3 regions of the Cytobacillus kochii genome follow, and region 3 is predicted to be linked to each of the others. Evidence: a T-box and tRNA genes for the amino acid it is inferred to sense, from the RefSeq annotation. Region 3 holds a T-box; the other regions hold tRNA genes.
What was found. The T-box of region 3 lies ahead of tyrS (tyrosine--tRNA ligase). A T-box ahead of a tRNA ligase gene usually reads a tRNA of that ligase, here a tRNA-Tyr.

Region 1: it has a tRNA-Tyr gene. The T-box ahead of tyrS (tyrosine--tRNA ligase) is inferred to sense a tRNA for this amino acid. The anticodon was not compared.
Region 2: it has a tRNA-Tyr gene. The T-box ahead of tyrS (tyrosine--tRNA ligase) is inferred to sense a tRNA for this amino acid. The anticodon was not compared.

What each region holds. Positions count from the first base shown of each region.
Region 1 covers NZ_CP085254.1:3,804,513-3,809,324, reverse strand. Annotated here, with positions in the region: rRNA gene LG276_RS19550 (23S ribosomal RNA) at 1-550, shown strand, start outside; rRNA gene rrf (5S ribosomal RNA) at 823-939, shown strand; tRNA gene LG276_RS19540 (tRNA-Glu) at 970-1,044, shown strand; tRNA gene LG276_RS19535 (tRNA-Val) at 1,049-1,124, shown strand; tRNA gene LG276_RS19530 (tRNA-Thr) at 1,141-1,216, shown strand; tRNA gene LG276_RS19525 (tRNA-Lys) at 1,231-1,306, shown strand; tRNA gene LG276_RS19520 (tRNA-Leu) at 1,316-1,397, shown strand; tRNA gene LG276_RS19515 (tRNA-Gly) at 1,419-1,493, shown strand; tRNA gene LG276_RS19510 (tRNA-Arg) at 1,497-1,570, shown strand; tRNA gene LG276_RS19505 (tRNA-Pro) at 1,579-1,655, shown strand; tRNA gene LG276_RS19500 (tRNA-Ala) at 1,669-1,744, shown strand; tRNA gene LG276_RS19495 (tRNA-Met) at 1,772-1,845, shown strand; tRNA gene LG276_RS19490 (tRNA-Ser) at 1,862-1,954, shown strand; tRNA gene LG276_RS19485 (tRNA-Met) at 1,969-2,042, shown strand; tRNA gene LG276_RS19480 (tRNA-Asp) at 2,046-2,122, shown strand; tRNA gene LG276_RS19475 (tRNA-Phe) at 2,142-2,217, shown strand; tRNA gene LG276_RS19470 (tRNA-Tyr) at 2,231-2,314, shown strand; tRNA gene LG276_RS19465 (tRNA-Trp) at 2,318-2,391, shown strand; tRNA gene LG276_RS19460 (tRNA-His) at 2,398-2,473, shown strand; tRNA gene LG276_RS19455 (tRNA-Gln) at 2,491-2,562, shown strand; tRNA gene LG276_RS19450 (tRNA-Cys) at 2,569-2,639, shown strand; tRNA gene LG276_RS19445 (tRNA-Leu) at 2,644-2,725, shown strand; tRNA gene LG276_RS19440 (tRNA-Gly) at 2,743-2,813, shown strand; tRNA gene LG276_RS19435 (tRNA-Ile) at 2,821-2,897, shown strand; tRNA gene LG276_RS19430 (tRNA-Asn) at 2,908-2,982, shown strand; tRNA gene LG276_RS19425 (tRNA-Arg) at 2,998-3,071, shown strand; gene LG276_RS19420 (FixH family protein) at 3,372-4,127, shown strand; gene LG276_RS19415 (DUF4931 domain-containing protein) at 4,316-4,812, shown strand, end outside.
Region 2 covers NZ_CP085254.1:1,425,226-1,430,037, forward strand. Annotated here, with positions in the region: rRNA gene LG276_RS07580 (23S ribosomal RNA) at 1-1,616, shown strand, start outside; rRNA gene rrf (5S ribosomal RNA) at 1,932-2,048, shown strand; tRNA gene LG276_RS07590 (tRNA-Asn) at 2,068-2,142, shown strand; tRNA gene LG276_RS07595 (tRNA-Ser) at 2,145-2,238, shown strand; tRNA gene LG276_RS07600 (tRNA-Glu) at 2,254-2,328, shown strand; tRNA gene LG276_RS07605 (tRNA-Val) at 2,333-2,408, shown strand; tRNA gene LG276_RS07610 (tRNA-Met) at 2,419-2,492, shown strand; tRNA gene LG276_RS07615 (tRNA-Asp) at 2,496-2,572, shown strand; tRNA gene LG276_RS07620 (tRNA-Phe) at 2,627-2,702, shown strand; tRNA gene LG276_RS07625 (tRNA-Thr) at 2,706-2,778, shown strand; tRNA gene LG276_RS07630 (tRNA-Tyr) at 2,790-2,873, shown strand; tRNA gene LG276_RS07635 (tRNA-Trp) at 2,877-2,950, shown strand; tRNA gene LG276_RS07640 (tRNA-His) at 2,957-3,032, shown strand; tRNA gene LG276_RS07645 (tRNA-Gln) at 3,079-3,153, shown strand; tRNA gene LG276_RS07650 (tRNA-Gly) at 3,159-3,233, shown strand; tRNA gene LG276_RS07655 (tRNA-Cys) at 3,253-3,326, shown strand; tRNA gene LG276_RS07660 (tRNA-Leu) at 3,358-3,446, shown strand; tRNA gene LG276_RS07665 (tRNA-Leu) at 3,468-3,550, shown strand; tRNA gene LG276_RS07670 (tRNA-Gly) at 3,554-3,624, shown strand; gene LG276_RS07675 (ABC transporter ATP-binding protein) at 3,970-4,785, shown strand.
Region 3 covers NZ_CP085254.1:1,561,797-1,566,608, reverse strand. Annotated here, with positions in the region: gene LG276_RS08340 (AzlD domain-containing protein) at 6-314, opposite strand; gene LG276_RS08335 (AzlC family ABC transporter permease) at 304-1,029, opposite strand; gene LG276_RS08330 (helix-turn-helix domain-containing protein) at 1,151-1,702, shown strand; gene LG276_RS08325 (MarR family transcriptional regulator) at 1,812-2,291, shown strand; T-box leader at 2,296-2,508, shown strand; gene tyrS (tyrosine--tRNA ligase) at 2,554-3,795, shown strand; gene LG276_RS08315 (hypothetical protein) at 3,843-3,965, shown strand; gene LG276_RS08310 (ABC transporter ATP-binding protein) at 4,158-4,812, opposite strand, start outside.

The DNA of each region.
Region 1 (4,812 bases), 2.2 Mb from region 3:
CGAGACCTACAAGTCGAGCAGGGACGAAAGTCGGGCTTAGTGATCCGGTGGTTCCGCATGGAAGGGCCATCGCTCAACGGATAAAAGCTACCCCGGGGATAACAGGCTTATCTCCCCCAAGAGTCCACATCGACGGGGAGGTTTGGCACCTCGATGTCGGCTCATCGCATCCTGGGGCTGTAGTCGGTCCCAAGGGTTGGGCTGTTCGCCCATTAAAGCGGTACGCGAGCTGGGTTCAGAACGTCGTGAGACAGTTCGGTCCCTATCCGTCGTGGGCGCAGGAAATTTGAGAGGAGCTGTCCTTAGTACGAGAGGACCGGGATGGACGCACCGCTGGTGTACCAGTTGTCTTGCCAAAGGCATCGCTGGGTAGCTATGTGCGGAAGGGATAAGTGCTGAAAGCATCTAAGCATGAAGCCCCCCTCGAGATGAGATTTCCCATAGCGTAAGCTAGTAAGATCCCTGAAAGATGATCAGGTTGATAGGTTAGAGGTGGAAGTGTGGCGACACATGCAGCTGACTAATACTAATCGATCGAGGACTTAACCAAAACGAAAAGCGAAAGCGCCTTGCACAGGTGCGACAAGCATAAGACGGATTTGACAGGAGGTTGTTCTTTAACCTCATGACAAATTTGACTTATGACCTCGAGCACCTAGGCGCTGTAGCTGGACAATTCGAAATGCGGGCGGCTACTAGGCGCCGCAGCTGGACAGCACTACGTAAGTAGTATCCTACAGCACGCATTCAGGCGATTACTCAATAAATATCTTCTTCAACATTACCTAGTTTTGAGGGAACGATTCCCTTACAATTTCATAGTCCGGTGGCGATAGCGAGAAGGTCACACCCGTTCCCATACCGAACACGGAAGTTAAGCTTCTCAGCGCCGATGGTAGTTAGGGGCTGTCCCCTTGTGAGAGTAGGACGCTGCCGGGCAAACTACCCCATTTTTTGGGGTTATTTTTTGGCCCCTTGGTCAAGCGGTTAAGACACCGCCCTTTCACGGCGGTAACACGGGTTCGAATCCCGTAGGGGTCACCATTTTGGAGGATTAGCTCAGCTGGGAGAGCATCTGCCTTACAAGCAGAGGGTCGGCGGTTCGATCCCGTCATCCTCCACCATTTTTTTTGTATATTTGCCGGCCTAGCTCAATTGGTAGAGCAACTGACTTGTAATCAGTAGGTTGGGGGTTCAAGTCCTCTGGCCGGCACCACTCGTGCTTTGTACGAGCCATTAGCTCAGTTGGTAGAGCATCTGACTTTTAATCAGAGGGTCGAAGGTTCGAGTCCTTCATGGCTCACCATTTAAATTTGCGGGTGTGGCGGAATTGGCAGACGCACCAGACTTAGGATCTGGCGCCGCAAGGCGTGGGGGTTCGACTCCCTTCACCCGCATTAGTTTTATAATGAATAGTTGCGGAAGTAGTTCAGTGGTAGAACATCACCTTGCCAAGGTGAGGGTCGCGGGTTCGAATCCCGTCTTCCGCTCCAGATGCGCCCGTAGCTCAATTGGATAGAGCGTTTGACTACGGATCAAAAGGTTAGGGGTTCGACTCCTCTCGGGCGCGTTTTATTTCGGGAAGTAGCTCAGCTTGGTAGAGCACTTGGTTTGGGACCAAGGGGTCGCAGGTTCGAATCCTGTCTTCCCGACCACGAATACTTTTTAGGGGCCTTAGCTCAGCTGGGAGAGCGCCTGCTTTGCACGCAGGAGGTCAGCGGTTCGATCCCGCTAGGCTCCACCAATTTAATTTTTATAAAATATATTTTATGGCGGTGTAGCTCAGCTGGCTAGAGCGTACGGTTCATACCCGTGAGGTCGGGGGTTCGATCCCCTCCGCCGCTATTGCTTTTTTATTAATGGAGGAATACCCAAGTCTGGCTGAAGGGATCGGTCTTGAAAACCGACAGGGGTGTTAAAGCCCGCGGGGGTTCGAATCCCTCTTCCTCCGCCATTAATATTTATTATCGCGGGGTGGAGCAGTCCGGTAGCTCGTCGGGCTCATAACCCGAAGGTCGCAGGTTCAAATCCTGCCCCCGCAATCTGGTCCGGTAGTTCAGTTGGTTAGAATGCCTGCCTGTCACGCAGGAGGTCGCGGGTTCGAGTCCCGTCCGGACCGCCATTTACATATTTATTATTTTGGCTCAGTAGCTCAGTCGGTAGAGCAAAGGACTGAAAATCCTTGTGTCGGCGGTTCGATTCCGTCCTGAGCCACCATTTATTCTTTTTTGGAGGGGTAGCGAAGTGGCTAAACGCGGCGGACTGTAAATCCGCTCCTTCGGGTTCGGCAGTTCGAATCTGCCCCCCTCCACCATCTAGGGGTATAGTTTAATGGTAAAACGAAGGTCTCCAAAACCTTTGATGTGGGTTCAATTCCTACTACCCCTGCCAATAATGGCGATTGTGGCGAAGTGGTTAACGCATCGGATTGTGGTTCCGACATTCGTGGGTTCGATTCCCATCAGTCGCCCCATTTTTCAATTTACTTATTGGGCTATAGCCAAGTGGTAAGGCAACGGATTTTGATTCCGTCATTCGCAGGTTCGAACCCTGCTAGCCCAGTTTTATGGCAGCATAGCCAAGTGGTAAGGCAGAGGTCTGCAAAACCTTTATCCCCGGTTCAAATCCGGGTGTTGCCTTTATGCCGGTGTGGCGGAATTGGCAGACGCGCACGACTCAAAATCGTGTTCCTTCGGGAGTGTCGGTTCGACCCCGACCACCGGTATGTTGAAGTTCTTAAATGCGGGTGTAGTTTAGTGGTAAAACCTCAGCCTTCCAAGCTGATGATGAGGGTTCGATTCCCTTCACCCGCTTAAATAGGGGCCTATAGCTCAGCTGGTTAGAGCGCACGCCTGATAAGCGTGAGGTCGATGGTTCGAGTCCATTTAGGCCCACCATTTATATTATTCCGCAGTAGCTCAGTGGTAGAGCATTCGGCTGTTAACCGAACGGTCGTAGGTTCGAATCCTACCTGCGGAGCCATACATATTTTAGTTTGCGCCTTTAGCTCAGCTGGATAGAGCAACAGCCTTCTAAGCTGTGGGTCAGAGGTTCGAATCCTCTAAGGCGCGTCAAAGCTCTTAAATCTTCTATAAGGTTTATGAGCTTTTTTTGTATGATTAATTTTAAATTAAGCTTCTAGGCATCTAGTTGAAAGCTTTGTAGAAAAGTAAAAAAAAGCTTCCATAAATGGAAGCCAAAAAGGGGGATTTACACTTGTAATAGAAGTTTCTCCTAATAAATCTTTTTATATACCTATATTTTCTTTATTTTACATATTTCTCTCATTAACAAATTATTTCACTTTTCTAACACATATTATTAGTAAAATAGATGAGAAAGATTAGATGTTTAAGAAAGAGGGGCTTTTTATGAAGAAGTGGATATCAACGTTTTCTGTAATCATGATTATTTTTCTTGCTGCTTGTGGAAATGCGGGGAATGATGCAAACTCTAGTGGTGGCGAAGGATCAGTTCCTGCTGCAATCGATGCCAGTATCTCGATACCAAGTCAGATTAAAAGGAACGAAGAAGTACGCTTAGAAGTTACTGTTACTCAGGGAGACGAGTCTGTGGAAGATGCAGATGAAGTAAAATTTGAATTGTGGGAAGATGGGAAAAAGGATAATAGTGAATTAATAGAAGCAGAACACGAGAATGATGGAAAGTATGTTGCATCCTATACATTTGAAAAAGATGCTATCTATCATATTCAGTCACATGTCACCGCAAGAAGTATGCACACTATGCCTAAAGTTAAAGTGGCGGTAGGCAGTGCTGAAATAGATAGCGAAGAAGAAAATCAAGGCCATAGCACACATGAGCATGATGGAAATGTAGCGATACATATAAGTCCTACTGCTGATATTAAGACGAATGAGGAAACTCCATTTGATATTCATATTACGAAAGAAGAACAAGGACTTGAAGAGGCTAATGTGAGGTTAGAAATCGTTCAAACGATTGATGAACATCAGGTGGCTTGGGTAGATGCAGTAGAGGAAACTAGTGGGATGTATACAGCAACACATGCATTTACTGATAATGGAACATACAAGATTGTCGTTCATGTTGAAAATGATGAAGGATTACATGAACATAGTGAATTTGAGGTCATAGTAAATTAACAGTAAAAGAAAGATATTTGCATATGCAAATATCTTTTTTATCTTATTTAATAATGTACTTTTGTTACGCAAGTGAAGTTGCCTTTAATATTGATGAATTTTATACTAATCATAATCAAACTTTCACACTATAAAGAAGAAGCCCTTTATAATAGAAGTAAGTAATTGAAATCAGGAGAGAATAACTAATGACAAATACTCATTTATTTTTTAATACAAGCATTGGTAAACAGAAACCTAATAGTATAAGGAATAAAGAACAAGTGTGTCCGTTCTGTCAGAGAGAACAATTGACGAACATTATTGCGGAGGATGGTCCAATCATTTGGTTGGAGAATAAATATCCCGTATTAGAAAATGCTCATCAAACGGTCTTAATCGAGACAGCTGAGTGTGACACGGAACTTTCACAGTATGATGACAACCATTTAGTCAGATTGATTACATTTGGTTTAGACAAGTGGTTAAGTATGGAGAAAAGTGATAAATACAAATCTGTGATTTTTTTCAAGAATCATGGGCCGCATTCAGGTGGAAGCATTGCTCATCCTCATATGCAAATTGTTGGTTTATATGATGTCGTGTATCAAAATAAGGTGCAGGCTGACGATTTTGTAGGAGAATTGATTGATCAACATGGTGATACTGAATTTTCTTTATCGAATAAACCTCGTATTGGTTTTTA
Region 2 (4,812 bases), 140 kb from region 3:
AAAGATGGGTGAGAATCCCATCCACCGAATGCCTAAGGTTTCCTGAGGAAGGCTCGTCCGCTCAGGGTTAGTCGGGACCTAAGCCGAGGCTGAAAAGCGTAGGCGATGGACAACAGGTTGATATTCCTGTACCACCGTATTCTGTTTGAGTGATGGGGGGACGCAGGAGGATAGGGTAAGCGCACGATTGGATGTGCGTCTAAGCAGTTAGAGGGACCATGAGGCAAATCCCATGGTCATATACCTTGAGCTGTGATAGCGAGGGAAATTTAGTACCGAAGTTCTTGATTCCACACTGCCAAGAAAAGCCTCTAGCGAGGAATAAGGTGCCCGTACCGCAAACCGACACAGGTAGGCGAGGAGAGAATCCTAAGGTGAGCGAGAGAACTCTCGTTAAGGAACTCGGCAAAATGACCCCGTAACTTCGGGAGAAGGGGTGCTCATTAGGGTGTTAAAGCCTTGATGAGCCGCAGTGAATAGGCCCAGGCGACTGTTTAGCAAAAACACAGGTCTCTGCGAAGCCGCAAGGCGAAGTATAGGGGCTGACGCCTGCCCGGTGCTGGAAGGTTAAGAGGAGAGGTTAGCTCACGCGAAGCTTTGAATCGAAGCCCCAGTAAACGGCGGCCGTAACTATAACGGTCCTAAGGTAGCGAAATTCCTTGTCGGGTAAGTTCCGACCCGCACGAAAGGCGTAACGATCTGGGCACTGTCTCAACGAGAGACTCGGTGAAATTATAGTACCTGTGAAGATGCAGGTTACCCGCGACAGGACGGAAAGACCCCGTGGAGCTTTACTGTAGCCTGATATTGAATTTTGGTACAGCTTGTACAGGATAGGTAGGAGCCTTAGAAGCCGGAGCGCTAGCTTCGGTGGAGGCGTCGGTGGGATACTACCCTGGCTGTATTGAAATTCTAACCCACATCCCTTATCGGGATGGGAGACAGTGTCAGGTGGGCAGTTTGACTGGGGCGGTCGCCTCCTAAAGAGTAACGGAGGCGCCCAAAGGTTCCCTCAGAATGGTTGGAAATCATTCGTAGAGTGTAAAGGCACAAGGGAGCTTGACTGCGAGACCTACAAGTCGAGCAGGGACGAAAGTCGGGCTTAGTGATCCGGTGGTTCCGCATGGAAGGGCCATCGCTCAACGGATAAAAGCTACCCCGGGGATAACAGGCTTATCTCCCCCAAGAGTCCACATCGACGGGGAGGTTTGGCACCTCGATGTCGGCTCATCGCATCCTGGGGCTGTAGTCGGTCCCAAGGGTTGGGCTGTTCGCCCATTAAAGCGGTACGCGAGCTGGGTTCAGAACGTCGTGAGACAGTTCGGTCCCTATCCGTCGTGGGCGCAGGAAATTTGAGAGGAGCTGTCCTTAGTACGAGAGGACCGGGATGGACGCACCGCTGGTGTACCAGTTGTCTTGCCAAAGGCATCGCTGGGTAGCTATGTGCGGAAGGGATAAGTGCTGAAAGCATCTAAGCATGAAGCCCCCCTCGAGATGAGATTTCCCATAGCGCAAGCTAGTAAGATCCCTGAAAGATGATCAGGTTGATAGGTTAGAGGTGGAAGTGTGGCGACACATGTAGCTGACTAATACTAATCGATCGAGGACTTAACCAAAAACGAAAAGCGAAAGCGCCTTGCACAGGTGCGACAAGCATAAGAGACAGATTTGACAGGAGGTTGTTCTTTAACCTCATGAAAAATTTGACTTATGACCTCGAGCACCTAGGCGCTGTAGCTGGACAATACGAAATGCGGGCGGCTCCTAGCCGCCGCAGCTAGACAGCACTACGTAAGTAGTAGCCTACAGCACGCATTCAGGCGATTACTCAAAACAATCTTCTTCAACATTACCTAGTTTTCAGAGAATGATTTAAAATTTCTCTTGAAATTTTCATAAAAGACGTTATAATAATAAATGTCTTTAAAAAGTCCGGTGGCGATAGCGAGAAGGTCACACCCGTTCCCATACCGAACACGGAAGTTAAGCTTCTCAGCGCCGATGGTAGTTAGGGGCTGTCCCCTTGTGAGAGTAGGACGTTGCCGGGCATACATACTATTATATTATTCCGCAGTAGCTCAGTGGTAGAGCATTCGGCTGTTAACCGAACGGTCGTAGGTTCGAATCCTACCTGCGGAGCCAATGGAGAGCTGTCCGAGCTGGCCGAAGGAGCACGATTGGAAATCGTGTAGGCGGTTTATAGCCGTCTCAAGGGTTCAAATCCCTTGCTCTCCGCCATTAAACATATAAACTGGCCCCTTGGTCAAGCGGTTAAGACACCGCCCTTTCACGGCGGTAACACGGGTTCGAATCCCGTAGGGGTCACCATTTTGGAGGATTAGCTCAGCTGGGAGAGCATCTGCCTTACAAGCAGAGGGTCGGCGGTTCGATCCCGTCATCCTCCACCATTCATATTATCGCGGGGTGGAGCAGTCCGGTAGCTCGTCGGGCTCATAACCCGAAGGTCGCAGGTTCAAATCCTGCCCCCGCAATTTGGTCCGGTAGTTCAGTTGGTTAGAATGCCTGCCTGTCACGCAGGAGGTCGCGGGTTCGAGTCCCGTCCGGACCGCCACTACATAAATTCACACAAATGTATTAAAAACATATTGTAAAACGTATAAGTTTTGGCTCAGTAGCTCAGTCGGTAGAGCAAAGGACTGAAAATCCTTGTGTCGGCGGTTCGATTCCGTCCTGAGCCACCATTTGCCGGCCTAGCTCAATTGGTAGAGCAACTGACTTGTAATCAGTAGGTTGGGGGTTCAAGTCCTCTGGCCGGCATCGTTTTTCATGGAGGGGTAGCGAAGTGGCTAAACGCGGCGGACTGTAAATCCGCTCCTTCGGGTTCGGCAGTTCGAATCTGCCCCCCTCCACCATCTAGGGGTATAGTTTAATGGTAAAACGAAGGTCTCCAAAACCTTTGATGTGGGTTCGATTCCTACTACCCCTGCCAATTATGGCGGTTGTGGCGAAGTGGTTAACGCATCGGATTGTGGTTCCGACATTCGTGGGTTCGATTCCCATCAGCCGCCCCATTATTTTAAATTCACTTTTTTTGCTTTCATGCATAGAATATACAAATGGGCTATAGCCAAGTGGTAAGGCAACGGATTTTGATTCCGTCATTCGCAGGTTCGAACCCTGCTAGCCCAGCCAGATTTGCGGAAGTAGTTCAGTGGTAGAACATCACCTTGCCAAGGTGAGGGTCGCGGGTTCGAATCCCGTCTTCCGCTCCAAATATTCATTTATATTGATGGCGGCATAGCCAAGTGGTAAGGCAGAGGTCTGCAAAACCTTCACCACCGGTTCAAATCCGGTTGCCGCCTCCAATACATATTCATTAGTTTTTATACACCTCATGCCGGGGTGGCGGAACTGGCAGACGCACAGGACTTAAAATCCTGCGGTAGGTGACTACCGTACCGGTTCGATTCCGGTCCTCGGCACCATAATTAAATAAAAGAATATTTGCCGGTGTGGCGGAATTGGCAGACGCGCACGACTCAAAATCGTGTTCCATCACGGAGTGTCGGTTCGACCCCGACCACCGGTATTTGCGGGTGTAGTTTAGTGGTAAAACCTCAGCCTTCCAAGCTGATGATGAGGGTTCGATTCCCTTCACCCGCTTATATGGAAGTTAAGGACTGTAGACAATCTCTATTTATTAGTAGATTGCCTACAGTCTTTTTTTAGTAGAAATGACTAGTTATGGTGTTTTTTACTAAACTTAAAGAAGTGTATAATGACTTAAAGTGAAGAAATGGATGAAAGGCTCCAGTAACGTGAAATGCATTCTCCTTAAAAAAATATATGTAGAATACAGGTTGGTTAACAAGAAATATGCTGGAAATGAAAACTTTTCGGATTGATGGTTGACAGGATAGCTTTTATTAGATAAAATTTTCTTTGAAGTTGATAATCATTATCAATGACGTGATGATGATCTAAAATGTTCGGATGGAGTGAATGACCTTGTCTAGATTATTTACTGAAGACTTAAGAATTGCATACGGTGATAGAGAGATTGTGAAGAACTTAAACATGATGATACCAGACGGTGAGATTACGGCTATTATTGGGCCGAATGGTTGCGGTAAATCGACTGTCTTAAAGACGATTGCAAGAATTATCCAAGCCAAAGCTGGGTCTGTATATCTTGATGGTAAGCAAATCAGTAAGGAATCGACAAAAGCGATTGCACAAAAAATGGCCATTCTTCCTCAATCTCCTGATGCTCCTGAAGGCTTAACAGTTTCAGAGCTAGTATCTTATGGAAGATTTCCATATCAAAAGGGTATGGGGAGATTAACAGCAAAAGATCGCCAGGTGATAGATTGGGCACTCCAAGTAACAGGAATTGCAGAATTTAAAGATAGAGAAGTAGATGCATTGTCTGGTGGACAGCGGCAAAGAGTATGGATTGCGATGGCTTTGGCTCAAGAAACTGATATAATTTTATTGGATGAGCCGACTACATATTTAGATATGTGTCATCAATTGGAAGTATTAGAACTGTTAAAAGAGCTTAATCAGTTAGAAAATAGAACAATTGTTATGGTTATTCATGATTTAAACCATGCAGCAAGGTTCGCTGATTATTTGATTGCTATGAGAGCAGGCAAAATTATTAAAAATGGTGCTGCGAAGGAAGTTATGAATAAGCAGATTTTAAGAGAAGTATTTAATATTGATGCAGAAATTGGTATTGACCCACGTACACAAAAACCAATCTGCTTAACGTATGACTTAATTGATAGTAGGATGGTAGTTCAAGAGCAAGTCGTTTAATGATTTGCTTCTTTTTTTGACTATAAT
Region 3 (4,812 bases):
AATAACTAACTGATGAATAAGGAGTAACCTGACAAAACAATAATAGCACTAAGGACAACAAAGACTACATTCGCGCCAATATAAGCAACGATAAACGCAATCGCCGCACCAAGTAAGCCGTACCAGATGCTTTCTCCAATAAGCAAAACCCCAGGAAAAATAAGAGCACCTAGTGTCGCATAAGGAACATTTTTTAAAACAGATTGCACAAATATAGGCAGTTCCTTTCCTTTAAAAAGTAAAAATGGGGCAACCCTTGGAAGATATGTAACAAGACCCATGCCAATAATTAACCAAAGTACTTCATTGCTCATTTTGCCGATCCCCTCTCTTCATTCCTTCTATAACCTCAACAAGAACGGAAGAAATTAAAGTTGCTATAACAATTGACCATCCTGTTGAAAGTGCACCTGTAAAGGTAAAAATAGTGTTTAATCCGGCAGCAATAGCAGCAAGGTAAACAACCTTAGCACTCCCTTTCATCGAAGGAACAAGTAGACCAATAAACATCGCATATAACGCAACTGTCATGCTTTCTTGTAACACTTGTGGCAAGTTTGCACCAACGACGTATCCAAGGGCCGTAAAAGTAACCCAGCTCATATACCCAATGATATTCACACCTAAAATAAAGCCAGTTTTTTGCACACCGTCTTTTGTAGCAATAACTGAAAAAGATTCATCTGTAATGCCGAATGAATAGAGGGCCTTTTTCATTAGTTTGTCATCTTCTGCTTTTTCATTAAGCGCTGTACTCATCAGAAAATGGCGAATATTAACAATAAACGTTGTAAAAATAATTTCAAAAGTACTCGTTCCTAAACTAATTAAGCTAAGTGCCATATATTGTGATGCACCTGCAAAAACAACCATACTCATAAGTACGGTCTCTATAAAAGATAAACCTGCTGTCTTTGCTAATAAGCCAAAAGTAAGTGCAACGGGGGCATAACCAATCGCAATACTTACACCAGCCTGCAACCCTTTTCGAAATGGTACTTCTCTTGTTTGTAACAATAGCTCCGCCAAGATTTCTCCCTACCCTTCATCCCCAAAAATAGTATAATATTGAATAAATAAACTGATTAGTTATTTGTACAATATATTATACATTTGTACGTTATATTAAACAATCATTTTCGGAGGAATTATGGATAATATTCAAAAAAATATCGGCGTTAACTTAAAAAATCTACGTAAAGCACGAGGTTTAAGTCTAGATACTACAGCCAACTTAACTAATGTAAGTAAAGCGATGCTTGGACAAATAGAACGTGGTGAATCCAACCCAACAGTGACAACATTATGGAAGATTGCCACAGGATTACAAGTTTCCTTCTCATCTTTAATTCAGGAACAGCAGTCTCCTATTCATGTGGTTAATCGCCATGATATCAGTCCCATTATGGAGTATAGTGGGAAATATCGCGTATATCCGGTCTTCCCATTTGACCCAAGGAAAAAGTTTGAAATTTTTACTGTCGAGATTGAGACAGGTTATGAACATCTATCAGAAAAACATAATGAAGGTGTTGAAGAGTATGTAACGGTGATTACTGGTACACTACAACTTGAAATTAATGAACAACAATATACCATTCAACCAGGTAATTCCATCCGTTTCTCCGCCAACAAGGCTCATACGTATCGCAATATTGGGGAAGATATGATTATTTATCAAACAGTTTTGTATTACCCTTAAGTTTAAGGGTTGCAATTCTGTTTCTTTTTTTGTAGAATCATTTCATAGCTAATGATTCTGAAAATAATAGAGGAGTGATCCTATTCACCAATTAGACGAAGATGGCTATTTGCATCCTGAAGAGTCAACGGTCATTCAAAAGATAAGTAAAAAAACAACGATAGAGCCAAATGCAATAGCCGTAGTCACTAGCCTATATCGCATTGGCCAAGGCATTAAAAATAAGCTAGAGCAAGAAGTGTTAGCCAAGCATAAAATCTCTTGGACTTCCTTTTCGATTCTTTATGATTTATGGATATATGGAAAAATGGAAACAAAAGAGCTTGCCCTTTCTGCAGGTGTATCAAAAGCAACAATCAGTAATATTATGCGTACATTAGAGAATAAGTCATTTTGCAGAAGGGAAACCGACCCAAGAGATCGCCGAAATACCTTTGTTGTGATTACCCCTAAGGGTAAAGAAGTCATTGAAGAGCTTTATCCCGAATTTCATGAGGGAGAAATCTCCATTGTTAAAGGGTTAAAAACGGACGATCAAAAGCAATTAGCTGCAACCCTTTACCGGCTCATTAAAGACAATAAATTTTAATAAAGAAAAAGTGATGATAGAAGTCTTAGTAGCAACCTCCTCCCTATCACAGAGAGCCGACAAATGACTGAGAGTCGGTATAAAGGATGAAGCGAATTACAACTTCTTGAACTTTCATTGCTACTTGCAATGAACGGCTACGTTCGTTAAATGTTGAGGTGGAGAAGTATTATACTTCTCAATTAGGGTGGTAACGCGTGAAATCCACGTCCCTTTTATTAGGGATGTGGATTTTTATTATTTATTAAGGATGTGAATAATTGTGAAAGAAAAATTATCAGAACAGCAATTAAAAGAGTTACAGAGACAATTAAAGTTATACAAACAAGGTGTGCAAGAAATAATACCCACTGAAGAATTAGAAGAAAAGTTAGCAAAATCTATTTTATTAAATAAACCTTTAAAGATAAAACTTGGCTTAGACCCTTCAGCTCCTGACGTTCATTTAGGTCATACGGTTGTTTTAAAGAAGTTAAAGCAATTCCAAGATAATGGTCATACGATTCAATTATTAATTGGGGATTTTACTGGTAAGATTGGTGATCCAACAGGTAAGTCCATCGCTAGAAAGCCGTTAACCGATGAAGAAGTGAAGCATAACGCCCAAACTTATTTTGAGCAATTCGGTAAAGTACTCGATATGGAAAAAGTTGAATTACATTATAATTCAACATGGCTCTCTCAACTTAAGTTTGATGATGTCATTCAATTAGCTGGTAAAATTACCATTGCCCGTTTAATGGAACGTGATGACTTTGAAGAAAGAATTGCCTTCGGGAAGCCGATTTCTTTACACGAATTCTTCTACCCAGTCATGCAAGGATACGATTCTGTTGTGCTTGAATGTGATATTGAGTTAGGGGGCACCGATCAGCACTTTAATGTCCTTATGGGTCGGCACTTTCAAGAGAAATTTGGAAAACCTAAGCAAATTGCACTGCTGATGCCACTACTTGAAGGATTAGATGGCGTTGAGAAAATGTCAAAATCGAAGAATAATTATATCGGTATTAATGAACCAGCAAACGAAATGTACGGGAAAGCAATGTCCATTCCGGATGAACTCATGGAGAAGTATTTTACACTTATTACACCTCTTACACCTGAAGAAATAACTGAAATAGAAGAAGGGCTAGATAAGCAAACCCTCCATCCACGTGATGTAAAAATGCAATTAGCAAAGCTAATTGTACAAATGAACCATGATGAAGAAGCAGCTGAAAAAGCAGAACAACAATTTATTACGATTTTCCAAAAAGGAGAATTACCTGAAGATCTGCCGACAATGATATGGTCTGGCCCAACTTCTATCACCATTGTGCAATTGTTAGTGAATACAGGCTTACTACCTTCAAAATCCGAGGCAAAAAGAATGATTGCTGGTGGCGCAATTAAAATAAATGGTAAAAAAATCACCACTGAAATGGAAACGACTACGATTAGCCATAATATGATTGTTTCAGTAGGTAAAAGAAAATTCATGAAATTATTGGTAAAGAATTAGGTTGTGAGGTAATTTGCATAGTCACCTTTTATCAGGTGGCTATTTCTATGTTTACGCTTCTCCTACTAGTCATTCGCCAACTAGAAAGTCCACTTGCACCAATAAGTTGTGACAGTATCACCGTTTATGAATATTGTCCATTAGAAGATCAAGGGTGTACGGTTTTATGAAGAAATTGCTATCTTAGATTATGCTTCATTACAAGATTTGATCAACCATTTCTTCACCAAGTCAAAATCATTAAATAGAAGCCACCCTGGTATCGTATTTATTAACATTCTATTGAAGAAACATAAAAATCAACTCCCGCACCACAAAAAAAGAGCCCATTAACGGACTCTTTCTCACACTAAAATCTTCATTTATGCAAGTATTGCACGGTCACTGTTCATTTTTTCACCACGAATTTGTTGAAACTCATTTAATAATTTTTCAACCGTAAGCTGCGATTTTTGCTTCTCATCCGCAGAGAAAATAATCTGGCCTTTATCCATCATAATTAACCGGTTTCCTAGGTCAATCGCTTGCTGCATATTATGAGTTACCATTAATGTCGTTAATTGGAATTTATCAACAATTTCTTTCGTTAAATTCGTAATCAATTCTGCCCGGGATGGATCTAATGCAGCCGTATGCTCATCCAATAAAAGGATTTTAGGTTCAGTGAAGGTTGCCATTAAAAGAGACAATGCCTGCCTCTCACCACCTGATAATAAACCTACTTTTGCTTGCAGTCTGTTTTCCAAACCTAAATGAAGCATCTCTAATTTTTCTTGAAAAAACGCTTTTCTTTTTTTCGAAACGCCTATATGCAAGCCGCGTGATCTCGTTCTTGTGTAGGCAATAGCTAAGTTCTCTTCAATCGTCATTGCAGGTGCAGTCCCTGCCATTGGATCTTGGAATACGCGCCCTATTAGACGTGCCCGTTTATTTTCCTTTACATTCGATACATTTTTTCTATCAATAATTACTTGACCGACATCCGGTATTAACTTCCCTGAGATAATGTTCATTAAA